3 regions of the Rouxiella sp. Mn2063 genome follow, and region 2 is predicted to be linked to each of the others. Evidence: predicted binding sites of a transcription regulator. Region 2 holds the regulator's gene; each other region holds the start of a gene.
What was found. The regulator LexA, encoded in region 2, represses DNA repair genes until DNA is damaged. The targets are predictions, from matches to a motif close to TNCTGTATGTACATACAGNA.
Positions count from the first base shown of each region.

Region 1: dinB (DNA polymerase IV) is a predicted target of LexA. The motif match lies at 2,138-2,157, and genes of this name have one in related genera.
Region 3: uvrB (excinuclease ABC subunit UvrB) is a predicted target of LexA. The motif match lies at 1,665-1,684, and genes of this name have one in related genera.

Region 1 is NZ_JBMOUD010000014.1:50,212-54,911, reverse strand. It holds gene pepD (beta-Ala-His dipeptidase) at 1-35, shown strand, start outside; gene dinB (DNA polymerase IV) at 1,062-2,123, opposite strand; gene dpaA (peptidoglycan meso-diaminopimelic acid protein amidase) at 2,401-3,126, shown strand; gene ACL9RG_RS17955 (class II glutamine amidotransferase) at 3,097-3,864, opposite strand; gene lpcA (D-sedoheptulose 7-phosphate isomerase) at 3,906-4,484, opposite strand.
Region 2 is NZ_JBMOUD010000004.1:403,863-408,562, reverse strand. It holds gene plsB (glycerol-3-phosphate 1-O-acyltransferase PlsB) at 1-1,017, opposite strand, end outside; gene ACL9RG_RS09360 (diacylglycerol kinase) at 1,145-1,513, shown strand; gene lexA (transcriptional repressor LexA) at 1,618-2,226, shown strand; gene zur (zinc uptake transcriptional repressor Zur) at 2,529-3,038, opposite strand; gene ACL9RG_RS09345 (phosphoethanolamine transferase) at 3,296-4,700, opposite strand, start outside.
Region 3 is NZ_JBMOUD010000012.1:45,946-50,645, forward strand. It holds gene ACL9RG_RS16680 (ABC transporter ATP-binding protein) at 1-685, opposite strand, end outside; gene uvrB (excinuclease ABC subunit UvrB) at 1,805-3,811, shown strand; gene sugE (quaternary ammonium compound efflux SMR transporter SugE) at 3,914-4,234, opposite strand; gene ACL9RG_RS16695 (VF530 family DNA-binding protein) at 4,454-4,700, shown strand, end outside.

The sequences.
Region 1 (4,700 bases), on a different contig from region 2:
TCGAGTTGTTGAAGGCGATCCCAGAGAAGGCTTGAGACTTACGCAAGCTAGACCGAGCTTGATGCGGTTTTTAACACCAGAATGGTGAATATTTCGGTTTACCAAGCTGGACCGAGCTTGATGCGGTTTTAAGACCAAGACGGTGAATATTTCGGTTTTCAAAGTTCTGTGATCACATCGGCCTTCGCGCCGAAACCGAGTAAAGGGTGGTCTGGCGCCACCCTTTACAATCCCGCGCCCTTTCCAACTTTGACACCCAGTCCAGTGGAGGCCATGTTTCAGCGGCTTCTGCGATAGCGCAAATTTCATCCCATCCGGGATGCCCGGCTGCGGGATTCGAGCCAATGATAAAGCTATTGTCTCTCACCTCTTACCGGTGAAATTTTGAGTGCGCTTAGCGGCTTTTAAGGTCAAGTTCAAAGGCAGTGGCAGTTAATCTTTTGAATTTAAAAAAGCTACCTGGCGCACTCAAAATTTCACTGACGAGTGGTGGAGAGACGGCGAAGCTGGCTCGAACCCGAAGGAAGGCATGGCAGAGCCATGAAATTTGCGCCTGTCGCCGTGGTATCTGAAACATAGCCTAATTGAAATCCTATATAACACCATGAAAAGGCGCAGGATTGTAAAGGAACGCGCCTTCGTTCCTTTACTCGGTTTCGGCGCGAAGGCTGCATTGAACACCGCACTTCGGAAACCGAAAAATTCACTTTGCTATCATTTTCTAAATCTTGCCGTTGATTCGAACGCTACCTGGCGCACTCAAAATTTCACTGACGAGTGGTGGAGAGATAACGTCTTTATCGTTAGCTCAAACCCGAAGGAAGGCATGGCGGAGCCATGAAATTTGCGCCTGTCTCTGTGGTAGCTGAAACATAGCCTAATTGAAATTCGATATAACACCATAGAAAGGCGCGGGATTGCAAAGGGATGCGCCCTACATCCCTTTGCTCGGTTTCGGCGCAAAGGCCGCATTGAAAACAGCACTTCGGAAACCGAAAAATTCACCGTGCTGTTTTTAAAAATTAGGCGTTTTCAAAAAACGCACGTAATCGCGTTCCCGCTTATTCATCTAATCTTAATAATAATTGCCGCTCTATTTGCGGGTCCTGCAAGGTGACATGCAAACCAACCAGACGCACACCTCGGCCACCTCGCCGTTGTTCCCAGGCTTGTCTGGCAACTTTTAATAAATCGTCTTTATTCAGCACCGGCCAAACGTGTTCTTGGGTGGTTTGTTGAAAATCGTGGAATTTCAGTTTTACACCTTGGCGGGCAATGCGTAGCTGTGGGCTGACGCGGCTGAGGCGGGTTTCCAATTCTGGATACAGCCTCTCAATCAATTCGACACAGTGTGCCCAATCGTGAATATCTTCTGCCAGCGTACGCTCAACGCCGACCGATTTTCGTAATCTGTCGGCAGAGACTTCTCGCTCATCAATGCCCTGACAACGCTCCCATAACACGCGGCCAAATTTACCAAAATTCTTCAGCAACTGAGCTAAATCATAACGCTGGACATCGCCACAGGTTTTCAAACCGCTTTCTTGCAAACGTGCGGCGGTAACCTTCCCCACGCCAGGAATTTTACTCAGCGGCAGATCCACTAAAAAATCAGCCACTTTGTCAGGCGTAATGACATATTGCCCGTTCGGCTTATTCATATCTGAGGCGATTTTGGCGAGAAATTTAATCGGCGCAATACCGGCCGAGGCTGTTAAATTTAATTCATTGGCAATAGTCTGGCGGATCTCATGGGCAATTAGGGTGGCAGATCCGTTGCACTGAACCGAATCAGAAACGTCAAGGTAAGCTTCATCAAGCGATAAAGGCTCGATAAGCGACGTGTAGCGAGAAAATATATCACGGATATGCAGCGACGCTTGTTTATAGGCCTCCATTCGACCGGGGATTACTTTTAGATGCGGGCAAAGTTTTAACGCCATTGCCGTGGACATTGCACTGTGAACACCGTAACGACGAGCCGGGTAATTGGCGGTGCTGATCACCCCACGCCGGTCTTTGCTGCCACCAATCGCCAGCGGGATTTCGCGCAGGGAAGGATCATCACGCATTTCTACTGCGGCGAAGAAGCAGTCCATATCAACATGTATTATTTTGCGCATACCCCTCCCCAAATAACTGTATAAGTATACAGTTAAAAAGGTAAATCTCAAGGTTGTGAGAATCCCCCTGATGAGCAAAGATCAATTAATTACAAAAAAACCGGAGATAGCCGATTGAATTTTGCTATTCGTGACACATTAATCCGCGTTTGAGCATTGCTAAAAAGACAATCGGTATTAATATGACTACGTTTAAATGGTTACCCGCAGTGGCTGTCTAAAGAGGCTTACGTCCTCTACGGACCAACAGTAAAAATTATAATCAGCAGGAATTAGCATGTTAAGAATCGCGTTGCTCTTTGCGATGATCCTCAGTTTGCCTGTATTTACCATGAGCACTGCCGCAGCCAGCGAGCAGGTGCCTTTGAGTCAATTAGATAAACAGCAATTATTAGGTTCACCCGTTTATATCCAGATTTTCAAACAAGAAAGGGTGTTGGAGCTATACGCCAAAATGCAGGATCAATTTCGCCTGATTGGTGCGTACAAGATTTGCGATTTCTCTGGCGGATTGGGTAATAAACGCCGTGAAGGGGATTTCAAAAGCCCGGAAGGCTTTTACAGCATCGATATCCATCATCTAAAGCCCAACAGCAAATTCTATCGGGCGATCAATATCGGCTTCCCGAATGATTATGACCGGGCGCAAGGATATTCAGGTAACTATCTGATGATCCATGGAAATTGCCTATCTATCGGCTGTTATGCGATGACAGATAGCCAGATGGCGTCTATTTATAGCTATGTGCAGGCAGCGTTTGATAATGGTCAACGTAATGTGGAGATCAGTATTTATCCGTTCCGCATGACTGAAGCCAATATGCAATCACACCGTAACTCGACGTACATTAATTTCTGGCGTCAATTGCAGCCTGGTTATCTCTACTTTGAGAAATACCACCAACCACCGACAGTATCGGTAGTTAATGGTAATTATGTGATTAACCAGTCCTCGCCACTTACGCCACCAACCTCACAGTTGGCGTTCACCGCAGTAAAATAGGGCGAATTCACCTGGGGCAATTTTGTTCCAGGTTTCGTTGCCAGTCAGTGGCTGTGTCGCAATCACGGTGACGACATCATTAGGTGTCGTCTGCTGCTGAAAATCAATCTCCACATCCTGATCTAACAAAGTTGCCTTACCGAAAGGCGCACGCCGCGTGATCCAAAATAGGTTGGTCGAACAATAGGCCATCACAAAATGCCCGTCCGACAGCAGCATATTAAATACGCCCTTTTGGCGTAATTCGTTAGCTAATGACGCAATATAGCGAAATACGGCCGGCCAATTACCCGGTGTTCTCGGGTAGCGCTGGCTTAATTTATGTAGCAACCAACAAAATGCATATTCGCTGTCGGTTTGACCAATAGGGCGTAAAGCCCCCGTTTCTAACTGTTTATAGCCGCGAAGCTGGCCGTTATGCGCGTAAGTCCAGTTGCGCCCCCATAGCTCTCGGGTGAAAGGATGGGTATTTTCCAGCGAGACTTCGCCACGGTTAGCCTGGCGGATATGAGAGATAACGGCGCAGGATTTTATTGGATAATCCTGCACCAGTCGGGCAATCGGGGAGTTAAAGCTGGGCTGTGGATCTTTAAACGTGCGACAGCCATTACCTTCATAAAAGGTAATGCCCCAACCATCTTTATGGGGGCCGGTCAGACCACCGCGTCGTACCAATCCGCTAAAACTAAAGCAGATATCCGTCGGTACATTCGCGCTCATCCCGAGCAATTCACACATTCCAGCCCTCCCCTTATTAATACCTAATCAGTTAAAACGGGTTATTTAGCCATCTCTTTTTCGATCAACAGAATCAAAATGTGGATCACTTTGATATGGATCTCTTGCACACGATCGGCAAAACCAAAATGCGGCACACGGATTTCAACATCAGCCATGCCGTCCATCTTGCCGCCATCTTTACCGGTCAAGGTAATGACTTTCATGCCCTTAGCTCGCGCCGCTTCAACAGCTTTAATGATGTTGCCAGAGTTCCCTGACGTTGAGATGCCCAGCAGCACATCCCCTTTTTGGCCTACCGCTTCCAGATAACGGGAGAAAACATACTCGTAACCGAAATCATTACTGACACAGGAGATATGGCTAACATCAGAAATAGCAATCGCCGGATAGCCAGGGCGATTTTCGCGGTAACGCCCAGTCAGCTCTTCAGCAAAGTGCATAGCGTCACAGTGTGAACCACCGTTACCACAAGAGATGACTTTGCCACCGGCTTTAAATGAATCAGCCAGCAACACTGCCGCTTGTTGGATACGCTCAATATTGACCGGGTCGTTCACAAATTTGTTAAGCGTGTCTGCAGCTTCGTTCAGTTCACTACGAATGATATCCAGGTACATGGCAGCCTCTTTATTATGTCCTTAGTACAGTGCCCTACTTGATGACGCTTTGAATAGCGCACTGTCAGCGAGAAATGTTCCGGGTGCTAGTGTAACGGATTGCAGAAAAACCGAGAAGCGCACAAGACATTTTGCAGCAGATACTTTCAAGCTCTGGTCATTCTTACGAACGAAATGTGACCTGAGTTGTAATTAAGATGTAAGCGCATTGATAAA
Region 2 (4,700 bases):
AGCTGGCCAGAAGTTTAGGTTAATACCGGCCGCAATATGTGGTGGTACCAGACCTTGGTGGTAGAGCACATAAGAAAGCAGCAGGTAATCCATGTGGCTGCGATGGCAGGGCACATAGACAATTTCCTGGCCATCTTGCGCCAACTGACGCACACGTTCAGCGTTATTAACGTGGATACCTTTGTACAGCCGGTTCCAGGTCCAGCTTAAAACACGATCGGACAAACGCACGGCTTCATAGCTGAAATCCGCGGCAATCTCTTCCATCAGCGCGATAGCATTTTGCTTGGCTTTTTCATGGGTGATTTTTTTGCTGCGTGCTTCTTCTTCGACCGCTTTTTCAATCGCTTTAGACGCCAACAGTTTATTAAACAGATCCTGACGCACTGGTATGCGTGGCCCTACGGCAGCCAGACGTTGACGAGAGAAATGCATTCTCGCTACGCGCGCCAGTTTTTGCGCAATAATGGTATCCGTGCCATGTTCCGTTGCCATATGGCGCAGGGACACAGTATTGGAGAAGCGCACGAAACTGTCTCGCCCTAACCACAGCACGGCAAAGAATTTCTGCACGCCGTTCAGGACGCGTAAATGTGGCGTTTCCTGGCTTTCTCGGCCAGGGGAACGGCCAAACATTACCGATACCGGCAACAGTTGGATATCTAGATTCTGATTATTACGATGTAAGTCCAAATAATCGTGGAACAGTTTTACCGACTCTTCTTTCGGCTTGTAATAGCTGAAAACGCGCGGGCCTTCCCCAATAAACACGTGGCTTGGCAATTGCACGCCATCTATGTCCAGAGGAACAAGGGGATCGGGCAAATTTAGCGCCAGGCATTGTGCCCGTAGTGTCAATAAATCGGTTTTGGAGTTATAAGGCAAAACGTACACGATCGGCCGAGTGGTATCTAAACGCAACTCGGTAATAGGATCTGTAGGAATGACCTTGCTCTTTACCAGCAATTTTAGCGGTAAATTCAATAGGGTATAATAAAGTCTACGCCAACCTGACATAAAAAGATGAAGCCTCTTGTTAGCAATTTCGCCGCAAGGATACCAGAAACTTGAATTGAGATCCGTGGTGATAGGTTTGGCGATACAGGCTAGAATACCTGCAATTTCCAATTAGGACGGATAAGTTATGGCAAATCAAGTGACTGGATTAACCAGAATAATTAAAGCCGCTGGTTATTCTCTTAAAGGGCTGACCGCAGCCTGGAAGCATGAAGCTGCATTCCGTGAAGAAGCGATTGTCGTCCTTGTCGCTATCTTACTGGCATTTTGGCTCGATGTGAGTACTACAGAGCGCATTTTATTGATTGGCGTCGCGCTTTTAGTTGTTGTGGTTGAATTATTAAACAGCGCAATAGAAGCGGCTATTGACCGAATCGGGCCGGAAATCCACCCGTTGTCAGGGCGTGCCAAGGATATGGGATCGGCTGCGGTATTTATTACGCTCATTTTTGCTGTCTTTACCTGGTTGGCTATCTTATTACCGCGCTGGTTGTGAGATGGCTCGCAGGTTAATCCCTGTTTTTATTCACTCTTAGGTTTTCATTGCCTGATTAGCTGTATATACTCACAGCTGGACTGTATAAACAACCAGGGGGCGGAATGAAAGCATTAACTACCAGACAACAAGAGGTCTATGACCTTATTCGTGATCATATCTCTAGCACCGGTATGCCGCCAACCCGTGCTGAGATCGCGACGCGTCTGGGATTCCGTTCTCCTAACGCAGCTGAAGAGCACCTCAAAGCGCTGGCACGTAAAGGCGTCATTGAAATTGTTTCTGGCGCCTCACGTGGTATTCGTTTGCTGATGGAAGAGGAAGAAGGTTTACCTCTCATTGGGCGTGTTGCCGCTGGTGAGCCGCTGCTGGCAACTCAGCATATCGAAGGCCACTACCAAGTCGATCCAAGTATGTTTAAACCAAGCGCCGATTTCTTGCTACGTGTTAGCGGTATGTCTATGCGTGATATTGGTATTCTGGACGGCGATCTGTTGGCGGTGCATAAAACGCAGGATGTGCGAAACGGCCAGGTGGTCGTTGCGCGCATTGATGATGAAGTCACGGTTAAACGTTTGAAGAAACAAGGCAACACCGTGCAGCTTCTGCCTGAAAATAGCGAATTCGAGCCTATCGTGGTTGACCTTCGCGAGCAGAGTTTCAGTATTGAAGGGCTTGCGGTTGGCGTTATTCGCAACGGTAACTGGATCTAATACCAAGCGGTATTAATGTCTAGTTTCCTGTTATAGAACTCACCTTTGTAAATAAACCCAATAAACTTCGAGATGAAGGTAGGCGGCAATCGACAGACAAATCTGTCAAGAGCAGATTTGAACACTGCTTGCAGCGACCCCTTTGGGGCAAGGCTCGCGGATGAGCAGAGTCACTGCAGCCAACCACCCTACAACTTGAAATATGGCGGGTAAAAGGTGAGTTTTCGTTTATAACGTGCCGTATAACAAATACGCTGCGTATTATCAGCGATTTTGACACTTAGCGAAAATTATCCCTATAACTAACGTTTTTTAACGTTAATACTATGGTCGTGATCGCAATGTTCTTTGCTATCGCAAGCTTCTACTACCGAACACTCTCTGCATAAACCGTGCGCTTCAACGACGGAATGACGCAGAGCAAAGCCAGAATCATTAGCAAGCGTGGCTAAACGTTCTTCAATGCCTTCCGTCGTTTTTTCAGTTACTAACCCACAACGGTCACAAATAAACAGAGCTGAAGTGTGGCTTGGCTCTTCAAAGTGGTGGCACAACACATAGCTGTTTGCTGATTCTACGCGGTGAATAAAACCTTGTTCCAACAGAAAATCCAACGCGCGATAAACAGTTGGTGGCTTAGCCTGAGGTTCCACAACGCGTAGTAAATCTAGCAGATCATAGGCACTGATCGCCCCAGGCTGTTGGATCATCAGCCGAAGCACTTCGAGCCGCTGTGGCGTTAGCCGAACATTACGCTGTAGGCACAGACGTTCAGCTTGCTTAAGCAGGTTTTCAGAGTGGGATGAATTCATGATTTGCTCTCTGCACAAAGTAAGCTCAGATTTTAACATGTTTCGAGACAATCGCCGATACCCTGGCGACACACAGTTTGGTTGCTACACTCTGTTTTTGTGTTCTGTGACATAGTGAGACTTATGCCTGCCTGGCTTTAGGATATAAATCTATTAGCGATTGACTTTATTATTCACTATATAAGCCAGCTTTGTGTCCATACAAATATAGGCGCAAATGTAAGCCATCAAAGATGATGGCTTTTTTGATGAATTGGCTATTCGTCAATAAGTGACATATAGTTTTTAACGTTGTTATTAAAATCTTTTATTTTTATTTGTTTCTTGCAATTCATCTTGGAAAGATAATTACATTCCACTGGTAATAATGGGTCAGTTGAACCCGTCCATTGTAAATATAATCCTAAAAAGTCAAATGCCGAGCGTAGTTGATCAATTGTCACTCTGCTTTTGGCATCATATGAAGTAACAATAAAAGGCACTTGGAAGTTCTGTTTATATTTGTCGTTATGCTGGAGGTTTCTAGTTCCTTTGGCAGACATAAAACTTAGACCGTGATCAGAAAAGTATAACATGGTCCATTTTTTCTTGTTCCTATCAGCAATCTTGGTGATTTCTGACAATAAATAGTCCGTATTTTTTATACTTTGAATATAACAGGATAATTTGTCATTTTCGTAAAAATAATCATATTTATTATCGGTTCTATCACAAAAGTTAGGATGAGACCCCATTATGTGAATAAAGATAAGTTTTTTCTTTTTACTATTATTGTTCAAGATCGCAGCTTGATATGGAACGAGTAAATCAGTATCAGGGAACGATTGTGTGTTATATTCACCTTTTTTAAGAAAAGTGAAACTGTCTGCCTGTTGTCCGATATAAGAAACTATCGAATCATCTCCTCCAATACTCCCTTGATTGGAAATCCAGTAAGTATAAAACCCCTGTTTTTTTGCAAGCCTGATAATATTATTTTGTTGTTCAATCTCATCGCCTTTGTTAAGTGAAAATGTTGTTGATAACGATGCTTGTGTAGAGCCAGCAGCAGATATATAGTTTTTGAAAATCAAACCATTCATTGAGTCTGTGAAGGGCGTGTTATCTATTTGAAAGCCATAGGAATGCATAAAATCTTTACGAGCACTTTCACCTATCACTATTATATAAGTATCGTAATCATTTTTAGGTTTTGATGGCGACCATTCTGATGGCAGAGACTTTAAAAAAACCATCTTCTCATTAAATAAAGCAATGGACTCATATGAATTATAAAAATCATTACAAAAACGAAATAAAGTAAATTTCACATCGTGGATATGTAAAACTCCTGACTTTAAGTAACTCTTTAGTGGGGTGAATATGACTATTAATATGAATATTGCGAGTGATATTGTGTTGTTTTTTATTATTAGAGACTTTCTATTTTTGAGTGTTATATAAGATGTTATTATTAACAATAGGGCTGGGGTAAGGTATATTAAAGGGAGGTTTTTTAAAAACTCATAACTTTCATTAATATTTGTGTTTTGAGCTGATACAATGATATTGATGCTTGGTGTACCATACATGTATGCAATAGGGCTATATAGTACTGAGGTTATAGTGATGAAAATTAATAATAATCCGAATAACAAAGAGTGCTTTGCTGTGGATAATAAT
Region 3 (4,700 bases), on a different contig from region 2:
AGTTATCGTCTAGTTGCGCCAAGGTACCTTGCGCCACGTTGCGACCGCGATCCAATAGCCAAAAGCGGTCGGCAACGGTACGGATAAACGGCAGTTTGTGGCCGACTAACAGCAGTGTCAGACCAAGATCGCGGTTCAACCGGTGGATAATATTGCCCATATTCGCCTCCATTGCCGGGCTGGTGTGTTCGGTAGGCTCATCAAGGATCAACAGCTCGGGTTCTTGCACTAGCGCACGGCCTATCGCCAACTGTTGCTGCTGGCTTTCATCTAATTCCCCCGCTTTACGTGCCCCCATCTCCTTCAATGCCGGGAATAAGTCATAAATGGGGGAGGGAACACGACGTGTCTTGTTACGTCCAGCCATCATGGCAATCTGCAAGTTTTCATCGACGCTCATCTGCGAGAAAATCTGCCTGCCTTGTGGTACGTAACCAATGCCCATCTGCGCGCGGGTTTCTACTGGCAAACTTATCAAGTCTTGTGGTTCATCATTGGCCGACTGCCATATCATGCTGCCACTTTTTATCGGCAAATGACCCATAATGCAGTTGATTAGCGTGGTTTTTCCCACGCCGTTGCGCCCAATTAAGCAATTACACTGACCGCGGACCAACTCTAAATCAATATCCCACAGCGTATGATTCTGACCGTAATATTGGTTCACTGCTTTGACGCTTAGCATGATGACACCTCGTACACGCTTAACTTCATCCATGGCACCACCTGGCACCGTTTTATTCGTTCCATACTGTCTATCGACAGCATAAAACCCCACGAGCAATGATCGGTTAGAACAGCATCAATTGACGATAAATAGAGCTTATGTAGCAAATTATGATGAAAAGTGACCTTTTATGGCTTTAAAACAGCTTCACTGCCGACAAAATGGATCGTTAGCACCACTTTTTAGTGACAGTGTTAATATCTGGCAAATTGGATAAAGGTTCTCAGTATAGATTGTGCAAGTCTCGGGCCAAGTTTTCGGAAGAATTTCCTAAAGTGATGTTTTTAAGGGGAAACTGGCTGTATCTGGCAGTGCTCGAAAGGAAAAACTCGCCAGTCTTCATCATTGCTGATAGCAATGTTAATAGGGTGCACACTGCTAGTGCTGAGGTTTACAGATCGTGGTGCAAGTTTTATGGTGTTGCGGTTTTTTTATGCAGTGCGTAGAGCTTATTTAGTATTTTGCAAGTGCTTAAGCATTGCTTATCTAGTCTTAATCAGAATATATAAAGAAATAAAAGTGTAAAAAAATAACTAAAAAACCGATCTGAATGGGCGATAAATGCGAAATGCTGTTTTTTGCTAACTGGCGCTACAGGCGGGGTGCTGTGAGTTATCCACTATTCCTGTGGATAACCATGTGTATGAGTGTCATAAAAGTTGCTACAAGCGAGTCTGGACGCGGGTTGCGCTTAGTTTGTCCGCATTCTCGGCTTTTTAAACAATTCATTAATTATCAATGATTTATTTAAAATCAAGCCTCGTAAAACATTCACATCTCAATTGTGTAAATTTTCGTCAGTCTGATGTCAGTAAAAAAATACCGGTTAAAATCTGGGGATAAATGCGCCGCGTTGGGTAAAAAAGCCGTGCGTTGTATAACTAAAAAAGTGCAGCATAAACAAAGCAAGGGCAGAGATACGATAAACAGCGCTTGAAGCTGGTTTTATATCCAGTATCATACAGCCGTTATCTATTCAGGATAGTCGGCGGTGTCGTCAAATTTGACAACCTTCGGGAGTATTCCATACTAATCCTCCTCACCGGTCTTAAGCATTTCTTCATCAGGTAGCCCGTCATGAGTAAAGTATTCAAATTGCATTCCGCATTTAAACCTTCAGGCGATCAGCCGGAGGCTATCCGGCTTTTGGAAGAAGGGCTCGAGAACGGTCTGGCGCACCAAACTTTGCTGGGTGTAACGGGATCGGGGAAAACCTTTACTGTCGCGAATGTGATTGCCGATCTGAATCGCCCGACAATGGTGCTGGCGCCAAATAAAACCCTGGCAGCACAGCTCTATGGTGAGATGAAAGAGTTCTTCCCGGAAAACGCCGTTGAATATTTTGTTTCTTACTACGATTACTATCAGCCTGAAGCCTATGTCCCGAGCTCTGATACGTTTATCGAGAAAGATGCGGCGGTCAACGAACATATTGAACAAATGCGTTTATCCGCGACCAAAGCCCTGTTAGAGCGACGTGATGTTATTGTCGTGGCGTCGGTATCGGCTATCTACGGCTTGGGCGACCCAGAACTGTATTTGAAGATGATGCTGCATTTGACTAAGGGCATGATTATCGACCAGCGCGCTATCTTGCGTCGTTTGGCGGAACTGCAATATTCACGCAACGATCAGGCTTTCCAGCGCAGTACTTTCCGCGTTCGGGGGGAAGTGATCGATGTTTTCCCAGCCGAGTCGGATGATTTGGCATTGCGGATTGAGCTTTTTGATCAAGAAGTTGAACGGTTGTCGCTATTTGACCCGCTGACCGGTCATGTTGAACATGAAGTGCCGCGTTTCACTATTTATCCCAAGACGCACTATGTGACACCGCGCGAACGCATCGTTCAGGCGATGGAAGAGATTAAAGTCGAGCTGGTTGAGCGCCGTAAAGTTCTGCTGGACAACAATAAATTGCTCGAAGAGCAGCGCATCAGTCAGCGTACCCAGTTTGATCTCGAAATGATGAACGAGCTGGGTTACTGCTCGGGCATTGAAAACTACTCACGCTATCTTTCAGGACGCGGGCCAGGTGAGCCACCGCCGACGTTGTTTGACTATCTGCCGGCTGACGGTTTGCTGATTGTCGACGAATCTCACGTCACTATTCCGCAAATTGGTGGGATGTATAAAGGTGACCGTTCGCGTAAAGAAACGCTGGTGGAATATGGTTTCCGTCTGCCCTCTGCTTTGGATAACCGCCCAATGCGCTTCGAAGAATTTGAAGCCTTGGCCCCGCAAAGTATTTATGTTTCGGCAACGCCGGGCAAATATGAGCTGGAAAAATCCGGTGATGACGTTATCGATCAGGTGGTGCGGCCAACTGGCTTGCTTGATCCATTGATCGAAGTACGCCCGGTTGCTACTCAGGTTGACGATCTGCTCTCGGAGATCCGTAAACGTGTTGAAATCAACGAACGTGTCTTGGTGACAACGCTGACTAAACGCATGGCCGAAGACCTTACCGAATATCTTGAAGAGCATGGAGAGAAGGTGCGCTATCTGCACTCCGACATTGATACCGTTGAGCGCATGGAAATCATTCGTGACCTGCGTCTGGGCGAGTTTGACGTGCTGGTGGGTATCAACTTATTGCGTGAAGGGTTGGACATGCCTGAGGTGTCTCTGGTGGCGATCCTTGATGCGGACAAAGAAGGGTTCTTGCGTTCTGAACGCTCTTTGATCCAGACCATCGGTCGTGCGGCACGTAATCTCAACGGTAAAGCGATTCTCTACGGCGACAAAATTACCCAGTCCATGGCAAAAGCCATTGATGAAACCGAGCGCCGTCGTGCCAAGCAGGAAGCCTATAACCTAGAAAATGGCATTACGCCGCAAGGGTTAAATAAAAAGGTCACGGATATTCTGCAACTTGGTCAGCCTAAGACCAAAAAGAATAAAGATAAACGAGATGCCGAAGCTTCAGCAACGATTCAGGCGCTGTCTCCTAAGGCGTTGGATCAGAAAATTCGCGAGCTGGAGAGCAAAATGTACGCTCATGCGCAGAATCTTGAATTTGAAGACGCCGCCCGCACCCGCGACGAACTGCAATCACTGCGCGCGCAATTTATTGCTATGTCGTGATGCAGAGCCTGGAGAGCGAATTGATAAAACAGTAACGGCGCTATTTTAGTCGCGCCGTTGCCTTTTAGAAGATTGAGTTCGGAAGGGGCAAATAAAATATCGTTAACTCTTGGTCGCGACTTTCAGCAATATTACGCCTGAAATAATCAGTACAACCGCCAGGACGCGTAGGAAGTTCATGCTTTCGCCAAACATAGTCACGCCGAGAATAAATGCGCCGACGGCACCAATTCCAACCCAAACAGTATAAGACGTGCCTAAGGGCAAGGTTTTCATCGACACTGCCAATAGCGCGAAGCTTAGCAGCATGAAAACAATGGTAATAATGCTGGGGAATAAGCGACTAAACCCGTGAGACTCCTTCATTGCCGTTGCCCAGACAACTTCAAATATTCCGGCTAACACTAAATATACCCAAGCCATATTTTTACCTTAAATGCTTCTTAGGGTCGTCCCTTATAGTGATGTGGCTGTTTTACCTGGTCGTCCAGACAGCAGTTTTAAAATAATATCATGAAGGTGAACTGGCTTCATCCCGAATGACCGATGGTGCAGAGATAGCAATGGCAGAGTCAATAAAAGTCCTTGTACCGTCGGGCAAAGCTGATTAAGGTGTGCGACTGCAAAATTCAGGATATGACGATGACTACGACTACGATACCCCCCGCTAAACCTTTATCTAAAGATCCGCTGCACGGCGTAACGTTGGAGAGTTTACTGACCACGTTGGTTGATAACTTTGGTTGGTCGGCGTTGGCCTCGCAGGTCAATATCAACTGCTTTAAGAGCGACCCTAGTATCAAGTCTAGCCTGAAATTCTTGCGTCGCACTCCTTGGGCGCGCAAAGAGGTTGAAACGCTGTATCTGGATTTTGTGGAAGGGCATTTGC